DNA from 4 places in the Bacillus sp. FSL R5-0422 genome. Region 2 is predicted to be linked to each of the others. Evidence: riboswitches for the same ligand, from Rfam matches in the RefSeq annotation. Region 2 holds a riboswitch; each other region holds the start of a gene.
What was found. A riboswitch is a leader RNA that binds a small molecule or an ion and turns the genes downstream of it on or off. The one in region 2 is predicted to bind S-adenosylmethionine.

Region 1 (3,209 bases), 1.7 Mb from region 2:
GACAGTCATGTTCTTTCGCAAGCTGGACGACGCCCTCTATATCCGTAATTCCTAGCGTCGGGTTTGACGGTGTTTCCATGTAAATGACCTTCGTATTCGATTGAATGCCTTTTTTGACTTCATTCAAATCCGTCATGTCCACAAAGGTATGCTCAATGCCGAATCTCGAAAGAACTTGGGTGATCATACGAAATGTACCACCATACACATCTCTTGTGACAAGGACGTGATCTCCTTTTGATAATAGAAGAAAAGCAGTGGAGATGGCTGCCATGCCAGATGCAAAAGCAAGCCCTCTCGTTCCTCCTTCTAGCGCCGCAATCGTATCCTCTAACGCTTGACGTGTAGGAGTCCCCGATCTTGAGTAGTCATATTGACCAAAATCATCAAAGCTGCTTTGATGAAAGGTGGACGCATGCTGAATCGGCACACTGACTGCACCTGTTGAACGGTCTGTTTTGAATGCGTTATGAACGAGTTGGGTTTCGAATGTCCAATCATGTGTGGTCATTTGGCATGTACCTCCTCTTTTACTTGTGATAGTGCCTGCTTTAGGTCTGCCTTCAGGTCATCTACGTGCTCAATACCAACGGAGAAACGGAGCAGTTTGTTACACACACCGTTTGCAATGCGAATTTCCTCAGGAATATCCATGTGCGTTTGCGTCGCAGGATACGTGATAAAACTTTCAATTCCGCCAAGACTTTCAGCAAAACAAATCGTTTTCAGCTGCTTTAAAAATGGATTGACCCAGTCTTCTTCGGCTACACGGAATGACAGCATTCCTCCCTTGCCTGGGTAAAGGACATCTTGAATTTCTGGCTGTTTCTTTAAAAACTCGGCTAGCTCCTGCGCATTTGCCTCGTGCTGGCGCATTCTAAGAGCCAGTGTTTTCATCCCTCTCATTAATAGCCATGAGTCAAATGGTGATAGAACCGCTCCAATCGCGTTTTGATGCTGGAACATGTCTTCAGACAACTGCTCTCCTTTTGTGACGACAAGCCCTGCAAGAACGTCATTATGTCCGCCTAAATATTTGGTTGCGCTATGAATCACAATGTCCGCTCCAAGCGTAATCGGCTTTTGCAAAACAGGTGTGTAAAAGGTGTTATCGACAATGACCAAAGCGCCATGTTCTTTTGCAATCTTCGCTATTTTTTGAATATCCGCTTCTTGCATAAGTGGATTTGTCGGCGTCTCAATAAAGACTGCTTTTGTGTTTGTTGTGATTTTAGAGCGTAAACAGTCTTCATCTGAAAAATCATCGTAAAGAAAACGTAAGCCGTACTTTTTCCATTCGTTTTCAAACAAACGGTATGTACCGCCATATAGGTCTGATGAGACGATGAGTTCATCACCACTTTCAAATAGCGCCATGATCGTTTGGATCGCAGCCATTCCCGAACTGAAGGCAAATCCGGCCGTCCCTTCTTCGAGTGAAGCAATCGCATCCTCTACAAGCTGCCTTGTTGGGTTTTTCGTTCGAATGTAATCAAATCCGGTTGATTCCCCTATGCCTCTATGTCTGTATGCTGTTGAAAGATAAACGGGGGGACTGACCGTACCAGTCGCCTCTTCGCTACGGTTTCCAATTTGCGCTAATGTCGTTTCCACATGTTCTGTCATTTGACACCATCCTAAGTAAAAATCTGATTTCAAAACAGAAAACCCCTTCTTCATAAGAAGAAGGGGTTTTAATCGCTTCCTCTTATCTTCCAAGCAAAAAAGCTGCTTGCTGGATTTAGCACCTTGGTACATCACATGAAGTGATGCATACCGGTTGCTGAGGTTTCAAAGGGCCAGTCCCTCCACCTCTCACGATAAGAATGTGTTGTCTGTCTGTTCTAATTCTTAATACTGTAACGCATTAAATCTCATTTTTCAAGAGGAATCTGAACAATTAATTGAAATTTTCTGTATTTTATAACAGATTCGGTGTTAACTGAATTGAATGCATGTTAGCATATAGGAACAACGCTATTTTTCATGTTACAATGAATGGAAACGTTTCACTTTGTGATGAAATCGGTTAGCTGGAGGAATGGATTATGGTGAAGAAAACAGGCATTATTCAAGAAGAAACCTTACATTCAAAAGAACTTGGGGCGGATATGACCCTTTTGATCTATTTGCCAGTCAATTACTCCCCCCTTTATACATATCATGTCATCATTGCCCAAGATGGTCATGATTATTTCCGTTTAGGCAAAATAGGCAGACAGGCAGAAGAATTGATGCAAAACAAAGAAATGGAACGCTCTATTATCATTGGTGTCCCTTATGAAAATGTCACCGAAAGAAGGAATACGTATCATCCAGATGGCACAAAATTTGAGGCGTATAAACGCTTTTTAGCAAATGAACTTGTCCCTTATATTGATATGCACTATCCAACCTATCAAATTGGCTCAGGACGCACGTTTATTGGTGATTCTCTGGGTGCTACGATTTCTCTTATGACAGCGATTGATTATCCTTCTTTATTTGGCGGGCTCATTTTGCAGTCACCTTACGTTGATGATTCAGTCTTAGAAGCTGTTAAACAGTCGACAGCCCTTTCTCATTATGCGATTATCCATCAAATTGGACTGGAAGAAACGGCTGTGAAAACGACAGATGGTCAAGTGCTCGATTTTATTCAGCCGAACGACGATTTAAAGGCACTTCTTGAACAGTCAGGTGCAGATTATTTATTTGAGACATTCGAAGGGGATCATAAATGGACGTTTTGGCAACCGCTCATTGCGTCTTCGTTAAAAAGAATGCTCCCATATTCGTTAATCAACTGAATTTTGTTATAATAAACAATAATAAATACTTTCTTAATCAGGAGGGAACAAGATGAAATACGGAGTTGTTTTATTTCCATCAAAAAAATTGCAAGATATTGCGAACTCTTACCGGAAGCGTTATGATCCGAACTATGCACTCATACCGCCTCATTTAACACTTAGAACACCTTTTGAATTAACGGATCTAGAAGCGGCTGATGTCGTCTCAACGCTAAGAGAGTATGCAAAAAATGCTTCTCCTATTACATTACGTATTAAAAAATTCAGTTCATTCGCTCCTGTAAACAACGTTATTTATATGAAAGTAGAACCGAACGAAGAAATCATGGCGCTCAATGAAAGGTTGTATGCAGATCCACTTGAAGGTACACCTGAATATGCCTTTGTTCCTCATGTGACAGTGGCTCAAAAACTCTC
Region 2 (3,209 bases):
TCTTCATGAATAAATCCTCCCTTATCGTTTATCAATTTTATTTGTAATCAAATCACCGATTATTTGAATAATAAAGACGATGATGAGAATAAACACAGTGGCAAAAAGTGTGACATCTGTATTACCAGATTGGTATCCTTCCACATAAGCAAGGTCACCAAGTCCGCCTGCTCCAATTGCACCTGCAATCGCAGTTGAGCCAATTAAAGCAATCGCTGTTACGGTAATACCTGAAATGAGGGCTGGCAATGATTCTGGCAGCAATACTTTGAATATGATGGTCGATGTTTTCGCTCCCATTGAGCGTGCTGCTTCAATGACTCCTTTGTCTACCTCACGCAGTGCAATTTCGACAAGACGTGCATAGAATGGAGCTGACCCAATGACAAGGGCAGGCAGTGCTGCATTTGGACCTAGAATTGTATGCATTAAGAATTTCGTGAACCCTAATAAAAGAATAATTAAAATGATAAAAGGAATCGATCTGAAAATGTTGACGACTCCACCGATGACAGCATTGATCGGTTTATTTTCCCAAAGACCACCTTTTCCTGTAAGGAAAAGCAGGAGTCCAAGAATAATTCCGATCACAAAGGCAAACGCCAATGAAATGAGTGTCATATAGACCGTTTCGCCCGTTGCATTCCAAATGACTTCTAAATCAACGTTCGGAAACCATTTCTCAAACATGTGTCATCACCTCAATTTCAACCTGTTTGCTTTGGATATAGGCGATGGCTTTTTCTACCTCAGTCTCTTCTCCATTAATATGGATAAAGAGTGTTCCAAACGCGCCTTCCTGCGTTTGAGAAATCTTTCCTTGAAGGATATTTACATCGACCTTGAAGGATCGAATGATTTCAGTGATGAGCGGTTGCTCGGCAGAATCGCCAATAAAGGACAACCGTACGACCTGACCTTCTTTTACGCGCTCTAAGACGTGTTCGATTGTTTCTTTCGCTTCCTCTGGTTCAGCAAGCTGCTGGACGAATCGCTTCGTCATTTCTTCCTTCGGCTGTCTGAAAACGCGTAATACCTCGCCTTCTTCGACAATGCGTCCATTCTCCATCACCGCCACGCGATGACAAATTTTGCGAATGACATGCATTTCGTGTGTAATCAGCACAATCGTCAGTCCAAGTCGTTTATTGATATTTGCCAAAAGATCAAGGATAGAATCCGTTGTTTGCGGATCAAGTGCTGACGTTGCTTCGTCACAAAGAAGAACCTTTGGATCATTTGCTAATGCTCTCGCAATCCCCACACGCTGTTTTTGTCCGCCGCTAAGCTGAGACGGATACGCATTTTCTTTTCCTTCTAAACCGACTAATTTAATCAGTTCATTCGCACGCTCTCTCCGTTTCGATGTCGGTACACCTGCGATCTCAAGTGGGAACATAATATTTTGTCTCACTGTTCTTGACCAAAGTAGGTTAAAGTGCTGGAAAATCATGCTGATTTCTTGTCTTGCTTTCCGAAGTTTCGCATTCGATACTTCATTGATCCGGTTGCCTGCCACTTCGACAATTCCTTCTGTTGGCAGCTCCAGACCGTTTAATAGGCGAATCAGCGAGCTTTTTCCGGCACCGCTATACCCAATAATTCCGAATATTTCACCTTTACCAATATCCAAGTTGACGTCTTTCACAGCATCAACATTTCCGCTTTTTGAATGATACGTTTTTGATACATTCTGTAAATGGATCACAGTCTGTTCACCTGCTTTCTTGCTGAATCTATAGGTTGCCATCACATACATTATTTATTCTTCCTGATGCCATGCTCCGCGCCTGGCTTGAGGTCAGTAAAAAAGACCCAACTGCAATGCAAGCAGAAAGGCCTTTTATGTTCAATACGCCTTTCTCTCATCTTTCAAAGCATTGCGGCTTTGAGTGAATTGGCACCAATTTCAGCTATGCTGACGGTTGCCGGGTTTCATAGGGCACGTCCCTCCACCTCTCTTAATAAGAGAAAATATGTTGTTTTATGTGATGTTCATGTTTTTACTAACGTAGAATATCATGCTACCCGAGATATGTCAACGCTGTAAATCGCTAATTTCCTAGTAAACGACTACGTTATCATTTTTCGAAAAAAACCGTTCGTCAGCCAGAGCACCGCCTCTAGTCTTAGGAGCGCGCGGAATGACCCTTTTACTTTCACTTGTCCCCTGCTAATTAACTGCTGTAAGGACATATCTCCATCTAATAATTGTAGTATTTCTTTTCTCTCACCATAAAAGATGAGATCCGATAACTCAATTGCAGGTAGTTTCTTCACTTCACCACGCTCATCCACAATCAATGTACAAGAGTCAGTTTCCGCCTCAAATGTAATCTTCAAGGATGATGATGAGAGCAGCGGTTTTAGCAATAAGCGCTGCCCTTTGTTACCATGGGTTTTCACTTTTTCCACATGTATAACCTCCCTGTCATTTGGTTATACATAACATTTCTCTACAAACATTCCCTTGTCCTTTATAAATAACTCGACAAATTTTCAGATGAATTGCTTGAAATATGACAAAAAACCGCTTTATTTAGCGGTTTCAATCATTTCATGAAGATATGGAACAGAGTGAAAGGCATAGCCTTTTTGCACCAGTTCGCCTTTTTTAAACAGTAGAAAGCAAGGAACGCTTTCGATCTCAAAAGCCTTCGCAAAGCCTGGTGAGTAGTTTAAGTTATTTTCGTAAAAAGGTACATCCGGCTGCATGGTGTCTACGACCGCAAGCATTTTCTTTGCCAGCTGGCATGTTCCGCAAAACGGTGTATATAAGTATAAAAGAAATAAATCGTCCTTTATTTCCTTGAAATCATGTTCTTCAATCTCTTTCATATACGTCCACCCTCATAAATATTTCGAATGAACATCAATGTTTGCAGCTAATAGGATAGATGCAATGTGGGCTGACGGTGAAGCGGCCACTTCGCGGTACGTTCTGTCGACAAAAAGATGAAGCGCTTCAGGGAATTCTTTTCGAAATTGCTTCCGCAGTTTGTCGCCTGCATCGTCACTGTCTGCTAATATGTAAACGTCTTTCCCCAATAATTCGTCTACGAGCTGATCCAGCTTCGATGTACTGATCGTGCCATTGGTGCAAATGATGGTAACAGGTTCACTTATGACTTCTTTTAGCTTTTGTTTGTCTGTTTTACCTTCTACTATGATGACCTTTTCTACCTCTACATTCATCACGATCACCCGGC
Region 3 (3,209 bases), 1.6 Mb from region 2:
ACGTGCCAATCTTATTCGCCGCATCTCCATTACGGGCAATACGATCAGCTCCAACAATGACAGCAGAAATTTGCTTTTCCTTCATCGTGTGAGCTGCCATATTATCTGTGATGAGCGTCACATCTACGCCGCCTTGCATGAGCTCCCATGTTGTCAGTCTAGCCCCTTGGAGAACAGGGCGTGTTTCGCAGGCATAAATGTGAAGATCGAGATTTTTCTTTTTCGCTAAATAGAATGGAGCAAGGGCTGTTCCGTAACGGCTTGTGGCGATGGAACCTGCATTGCAAATGGTCATAATCCGATCACCTGATTTAAAGAGCTGGAGTGCATTTTGACCGATTTGTCTGCATGTTTCTTCATCTTCGATTTGAATTTGAATGGCTTCATGGACAAGGTCTGTTTTGGCTGCATTGACTGAAGCTGCACGCTCAATGCGCCGCAACAACCGCTCCAATGCCCAGGCTAGATTCACAGCGGTTGGACGAGCACTGTTTAAATATTCTTTTATCTGAATGACTTCTTGTTGAAACACATCAATGTCTTCTGTCTCAATGTCTTGGGCACTGAGCGCCAGTCCGAAAGCTGCTGTAATGCCAATGGCAGGTGCTCCACGCACTTTTAACGTGACAATGGCATCATACACGTCTTCTTTTGTATATAGATGCTCAAACACGGTTTCTGCCGGTAATTTTTGCTGATTCAGAATGTTAATATGGTTTTCTTCCCATTCGACAGAACGGGGGACTTCAAATTCTTTAGACAAAACCCGTCACTCCTTTACAGATTGCTGGAATAATGCGACGAGGTCAGACGCTGTTTCCACTGCATGATATTGTTTGATGAATGTTTTTCCGAGCGTAAGTGCTGTTTTTTTCTGCTGAATCCGTTTAGATGGTGATGGAATCGCATCAAGATCAGCGGCATGAGCAAGGCCAATCGTTCGGCGGACAAGCTCACAGCCTGCAAAGCCTGTTGCTTCTTTTAAAATACGGTCAAAGGTTGTTTCTAAAAAGCTGTCAGATACACTAAACGCTTCAATGCTGTCTTCTTTCCAAGCCTTTGCGAACACTTCCTTGAAGGTCGCCCATACATTGACGACATGGTCAAAAAGGTGCTGCTGATCGTGTTCATTTTCACGAGACAAAGCGTTTAGGAACAGGTTGGCGATAAAGTGACCGATATCGAATCCGAAGGGACCATAAAAAGCGAATTCTGGATCAATGATCTTTGTTTCCGTCTCACTTGCAAAAATACTGCCTGTATGAAGATCTCCATGAACAAGTGTTTCGGCAGATGTCAGGAAAATACGCTTCAATTCAGCTGCTTTTGCTTGCACTTCAAGATCTGCCCAAAGCGCTTCGGCGACTTCTCTTAATTCTTCTTCAAAATCATTTGTGCTGCTATCAAAGAAAGGATCTGTGAAGACAAGCTTTTCGGTAATGTCACAAAGATCTGGATTCGTAAATTGCTTCACAAATTGTTTTTTGATTTTAGGATTTGTGGCAAAGTCAGAAGTGTAAAAAAGTGTTTTTCCTAAGAATTCTCCGACATGATCAGATAAATGCGGATATTGTTTTCCGGCAATTAGCCCTTTTCTGACGATTTCTAGGTGTGATAGATCCTCCATAGCCGTCACAGCAAGAGCTGTATCTGAATAATAGACTGCTGGTACAAGGTGCGGCGTATATTCTGACTGCTTGATTAGGGCAGCACTTTCGATCCTCGCACGGTCTAATGTAAGTGGCCAGCTCTCTCCGACCACTTTGGCGTAGGGAAGTGCCTGCTTGATAATCAATCCTTTTTCTTGTTTATGGTCAAAAATATGAAAGACGTAATTTAAATTTCCGTCACCGATTTCCGTACATGTCAAATGACTGCTTTCTTGGATCAAGCCAAGTCTAATTGCGAGTGCAACTGCCGAGCTTTCTGTTAATTCTTCATATGATGCCGTAAGTGTAACCAATTGCTTCCCCTCCAAATCATATAAAAAAGCCTCTTTCTCCTGAGAGAAAGAGGCTTGATGTCGTGTATGCTCAAAGCCTCTCTTATCTCTCAGCACATACGTCTGATGGAATTAGCACCGTGCCCTATAAGACAATTGTCTTGGCGCTTACTTGCTGCGCCCCACTTCACAGTGGTATTAACGGTCGGTTGCTGTTGGGGTCAAAAGGCCAAATCCCTCGCCCAACTCTCGATAAGAGAAATCAATATGTAATTGTTTCGTGTCTACTTGCATTTCTTAATTCAAGATATTATCAGAGCTGCAGTTCACATGTCAATCCTTTTTCAAAATTGCTTTACAATTCGTGAAACAATCCATTACAGTGTTTGTATTGCTACGTAACTTGAATAGAAGGTGAAGAAAAATGGAATTTCAGCAGTCAGATGTATTGAAACAATTACCGACACAATTTTTTGCATCCCTTGTGCAAAAAGTGCAGAAAAAAGTGGAGGAAGGCGCAGATATTATTAATTTAGGGCAGGGAAATCCTGATCAGCCAACTCCCGTGCACATTGTAAAAGCGATGCAAGAAGCGGTCGCAAAACCTGAAAATCATCAATACTCCTCATTCCGCGGAACAGCGAGATTAAAAAAGGCTGCCGCTGCCTTTTATGAAAGAGAATATGGGGTTACACTTGATCCGATGACGGAAATTGCGATTTTATTTGGCGGGAAAGCGGGACTTGTTGAGCTGCCGCAATGCTTGCTGAATCCGGGTGATACGCTCCTTGTTCCAGATCCAGGTTATCCTGATTATTGGTCAGGTGCCGTGCTCGCTGGAGCTCAGATGGTGACGATGCCGCTACTTGAGCAAAATGATTTTTTACCTGACTATGACCGGTTGCCTGAGGATGTTAAGAAAAAAGCAAAGTTGATGTATTTAAATTATCCCAACAATCCGACAGGTGCTATGGCAAGCCAATCATTTTTTGAAGAAACCGTGACATTCGCTAAAGATCACAAACTCTGTGTTGTCCATGATTTTGCCTACGGCGGCATTGGGTTTGATGGGGAAAAGCCGATCAGCTTTTTGCAAACAGATGGAGCGAAAGAGACGGGGATTGAAATTTATACATTGTCTAAAACGTATAATATGGCGGGCTGGAGAGTCGGATTTGCAGCAGGAAATCCGTCTGTTATTAACGCGATTGAGCTTTATCAGGATCACCTGTTTGTTTCACTGTTTAAAGCCACTCAAGATGCGGCA
Region 4 (3,209 bases), 1.4 Mb from region 2:
TACGCCAGGGATTCGTTTACTAAATGATCAGACCGATGATCAAAAGCGCGTGGCGACCCCTGCTTATGCAAAAAAGCAAGGAGTTTCACAAATTGTTGTCGGAAGGTCAATCACAAAAGCTGATAAACCATTGGAAGCCTATCATCAAATTTTGAAAGAGTGGGAGTGACTGCCAGATGAAAACGAAAATCGCTAAACACCTATTACAAATCAAAGCGGTCTCATTGAAGCCAGACGAACCGTTTACATGGGCAAGCGGTATCAAATCACCGATCTATTGTGACAATCGTCTTACCTTGTCCTATCCAGAAGTCAGACACGACATTGCCGAAGGTCTGAAAGAGTTGATTCTCACTCATTTTGAGGGAGCAGAGGTGATTGCTGGTACTGCAACAGCAGGCATCCCGCATGCGGCATTAGCGGCAGACCGTCTGAATGCTCCGATGTGTTATGTCAGAAGTAAGCCAAAAGCACATGGAAAAGGGAATCAAATTGAAGGTGCCGTATCAAAAGGCCAAAAGGTAGTCGTCGTAGAAGATCTAATTTCAACAGGAGGCAGTGTACTTGAAGTGGTCGCTGCTCTTCAAGAAGCGGGCTGTGACGTACTAGGCGTTGCCGCGATCTTCACATACGGTTTGCCAAAAGCTACGGCAGCATTCCAAGAGAAAAACATTCCATATGTTACTCTAACAGACTATGACACACTGACAGACGTGGCTCTTGAACTGAAAGCAATCGAGCCTTCTGCTATGAATAAATTGAAATGCTGGAGACAAGATCCTTCCTCTGAATCTTGGATGGAAGAAACCGTCTAAAAAGCTGTGCACAATCGCACAGCTTTTTTATTTGGTTAAAAATAGTAAAATAGACTCAAATTTAAATAAAAACTAATCCTATCAATAAAGTCGGGTTGACTTTTGTTTGAATTGTGTTAATATTTAAGACAAATTAAAACACTTATCCAGAGAGGTGGAGGGACTGGCCCGATGAAGCCCGGCAACCTGCGATATGCAAGGTGCTACTTCCTGCAAAATGATTCTATTTTGAAAGATAAGGAAATCGTGAGCTTCCTCATCTTTCTTTCGGACTGAAAGGAAGTTTTTTTATTTTAATGGTGAGGGGGAAGTGAGAGCAAAAGCAGGATGAATACTTAATTGAAGCCTATGCAGAAACTGATTGGGGATATGAATTCAGTTTAGTTGCACTGATTGTTCAGGACGGTCAAGTGATTCAAGTGGAAGAAAACAGAAAAATTCAGTTGACGTAGTGCGAAGAGTAGTGATACTCCGGAAGGGGAGAAACAATGTTAACTTATGAAAATTGGCAAGAGCCGTCCATTACATTTCAAGAAGATGATTTGTATAAAGGGGCCTTATCTGTGCTGAAATGGGCATACGGTCATTATGGTGATCAGCTCGTTTATGCATGTAGCTTTGGTATTGAAGGCATCGTCCTTATTGATTTGATTGCGAAAGTAAAAAAGGATGCAAGAATTGTCTTTTTAGATACAGGTCTGCATTTTAAGGAAACGTACGACACAATTGATGCGGTAAAGGAAAGATACCCGGGTTTAGATATTGTGCTGAAAACCCCTGAGCTGACGGTCGAGGAGCAAAACGATCAACATGGTGATCAACTATGGAAAACGGATCCTCAAAGCTGCTGCCATATGCGGAAGGTCATTCCTTTGCAAGAAGCGTTATCGGGCTATCCTGCATGGCTTTCTGGCTTAAGAAGAGAGCAGTCACCTAAGCGAGCAGGGACGAATTTTTTAAATAAGGATGAAAAATTCAAATCAGTGAAAGTATGTCCGCTTATCCACTGGACGTGGAAGGACATATGGAGATATGCATCTAGAGAAGAACTTACTTATAATCCGCTGCATGATCAGGGATATCCAAGTATCGGCTGTGCGCCGTGTACACAGCCAGCATTTACTGCCGAGGATCTGCGGTCTGGCAGATGGTCAGGCACAGCTAAGACTGAGTGCGGATTACATGAGTAAGGGAGCATAGTGTATGGAAATTGCCGCAATTTTATTTAGTTTATTTTTCGCGCTAAACATTGGCGCGAGTGGTGCAGCTGCTTCAATGGGCATCGCATACGGATCAGGCGCGATTCGAAAGCCGATCTATGCACTCAGTGTATGTGCGGTTGGGATTTTAGCAGGTTCAGTCATTGGCGGCGGTGAGGTCGTCAAAACCATCAGTTCTGGCATTATGCCTGAATCCGTCATTACACTTGAAATTGTTTGTATTATTATTGGTTCTGCTGCATTATCACTCTTTATAGCGAATTTGATGGCGATCCCTTTATCAACGAGTGAGGTGACAGTAGGTGCTGTCGTTGGAGTTGCGGTAGCGTATAAAGTATTGTATGTGAAATCCATTTTAGTCATCGTGTCCTTTTGGGTCATCATTCCTATTGTTGCTTTTCTTTTTACATTCATTGTAGTCAAAATCATCAGAATGTTCCCGAAACGAACCTTTTCAAAAAAAGGCACTTTGATTTTATCGATTATTTTGATCATTAGTGGATTTCTAGAAGCATTTTCTGCTGGGATGAACAATGTCGCCAATGCTGTAGGTCCCCTTGTTGCTTCAGGCATTTTATCTGTTGGGCAAGGAACGCTTTACGGTGGGCTTTTCGTTGCACTTGGTGCTCTTTTATTAGGAAGAAGGGTACTAGAAACAAATGGAAAGAAAATCACCCGCTATCAAACGGGCGAAGGGATATTGCTTTCAGGTACCGGTGCTGGACTTGTCATAATCAGCTCTATTTTTGGGCTACCTGTTCCACTTACCCAAATCACCTCCTCGTCTATCATCGGACTTGGCATGGCAAAAGGTGGACCTAATATTTTTCATAAACATGTGGTGAAAAAAATGCTGAAAGTGTGGGTAGTATCACCCTTTTTATCACTTAGTCTATCGTATTTGCTAGTGAGCCTTTTCTTAAAAGGTGACTATTACTCTATCTTTATCATGATGAGTGTACTGCTTGCCTCACTTGGTGCGCTAAGTCTGATGAAGGCAGTCAAAAATGAGAGCAGCTCGATTCATGAACAGGGCGGCGGGATTTAATGTTAAATCCGACTATTAACATCTACTAAATATGAACATTGAGAGGAAGATACAAATGAGTTTAACACCACATGGTGGCGTATTAATTAATCGAGTAAATGAAGAATATGATCTCAGCACGGTTGC

Region 1: another riboswitch for S-adenosylmethionine. It lies ahead of MKX52_RS05710 (methionine biosynthesis PLP-dependent protein); the one in region 2 lies ahead of MKX52_RS14805 (methionine ABC transporter ATP-binding protein).
Region 3: another riboswitch for S-adenosylmethionine. It lies ahead of mtnK (S-methyl-5-thioribose kinase); the one in region 2 lies ahead of MKX52_RS14805 (methionine ABC transporter ATP-binding protein).
Region 4: another riboswitch for S-adenosylmethionine. It lies ahead of MKX52_RS07350 (DUF2292 domain-containing protein); the one in region 2 lies ahead of MKX52_RS14805 (methionine ABC transporter ATP-binding protein).

Annotation. Positions count from the first base shown of each region.
Region 1 covers NZ_CP152014.1:1,147,954-1,151,162, reverse strand. Annotated here, with positions in the region: gene metC (cystathionine beta-lyase) at 1-511, opposite strand, end outside; gene MKX52_RS05710 (methionine biosynthesis PLP-dependent protein) at 508-1,626, opposite strand; SAM riboswitch class I at 1,706-1,827, opposite strand; gene MKX52_RS05705 (esterase family protein) at 2,049-2,789, shown strand; gene MKX52_RS05700 (YjcG family protein) at 2,842-3,209, shown strand, end outside.
Region 2 covers NZ_CP152014.1:2,872,097-2,875,305, forward strand. Annotated here, with positions in the region: gene metQ (methionine ABC transporter substrate-binding lipoprotein MetQ) at 1-7, opposite strand, end outside; gene MKX52_RS14800 (methionine ABC transporter permease) at 22-690, opposite strand; gene MKX52_RS14805 (methionine ABC transporter ATP-binding protein) at 683-1,708, opposite strand; SAM riboswitch class I at 1,863-1,971, opposite strand; gene MKX52_RS14810 (SCP2 sterol-binding domain-containing protein) at 2,074-2,415, opposite strand; gene MKX52_RS14815 (thioredoxin family protein) at 2,536-2,838, opposite strand; gene MKX52_RS14820 (toprim domain-containing protein) at 2,851-3,195, opposite strand.
Region 3 covers NZ_CP152014.1:1,261,736-1,264,944, forward strand. Annotated here, with positions in the region: gene mtnA (S-methyl-5-thioribose-1-phosphate isomerase) at 1-763, opposite strand, end outside; gene mtnK (S-methyl-5-thioribose kinase) at 770-1,963, opposite strand; SAM riboswitch class I at 2,043-2,201, opposite strand; gene MKX52_RS06335 (pyridoxal phosphate-dependent aminotransferase) at 2,367-3,209, shown strand, end outside.
Region 4 covers NZ_CP152014.1:1,460,813-1,464,021, forward strand. Annotated here, with positions in the region: gene pyrF (orotidine-5'-phosphate decarboxylase) at 1-169, shown strand, start outside; gene pyrE (orotate phosphoribosyltransferase) at 177-815, shown strand; SAM riboswitch class I at 955-1,057, shown strand; gene MKX52_RS07350 (DUF2292 domain-containing protein) at 1,154-1,267, shown strand; gene MKX52_RS07355 (phosphoadenylyl-sulfate reductase) at 1,304-2,005, shown strand; gene MKX52_RS07360 (inorganic phosphate transporter) at 2,019-3,083, shown strand; gene sat (sulfate adenylyltransferase) at 3,139-3,209, shown strand, end outside.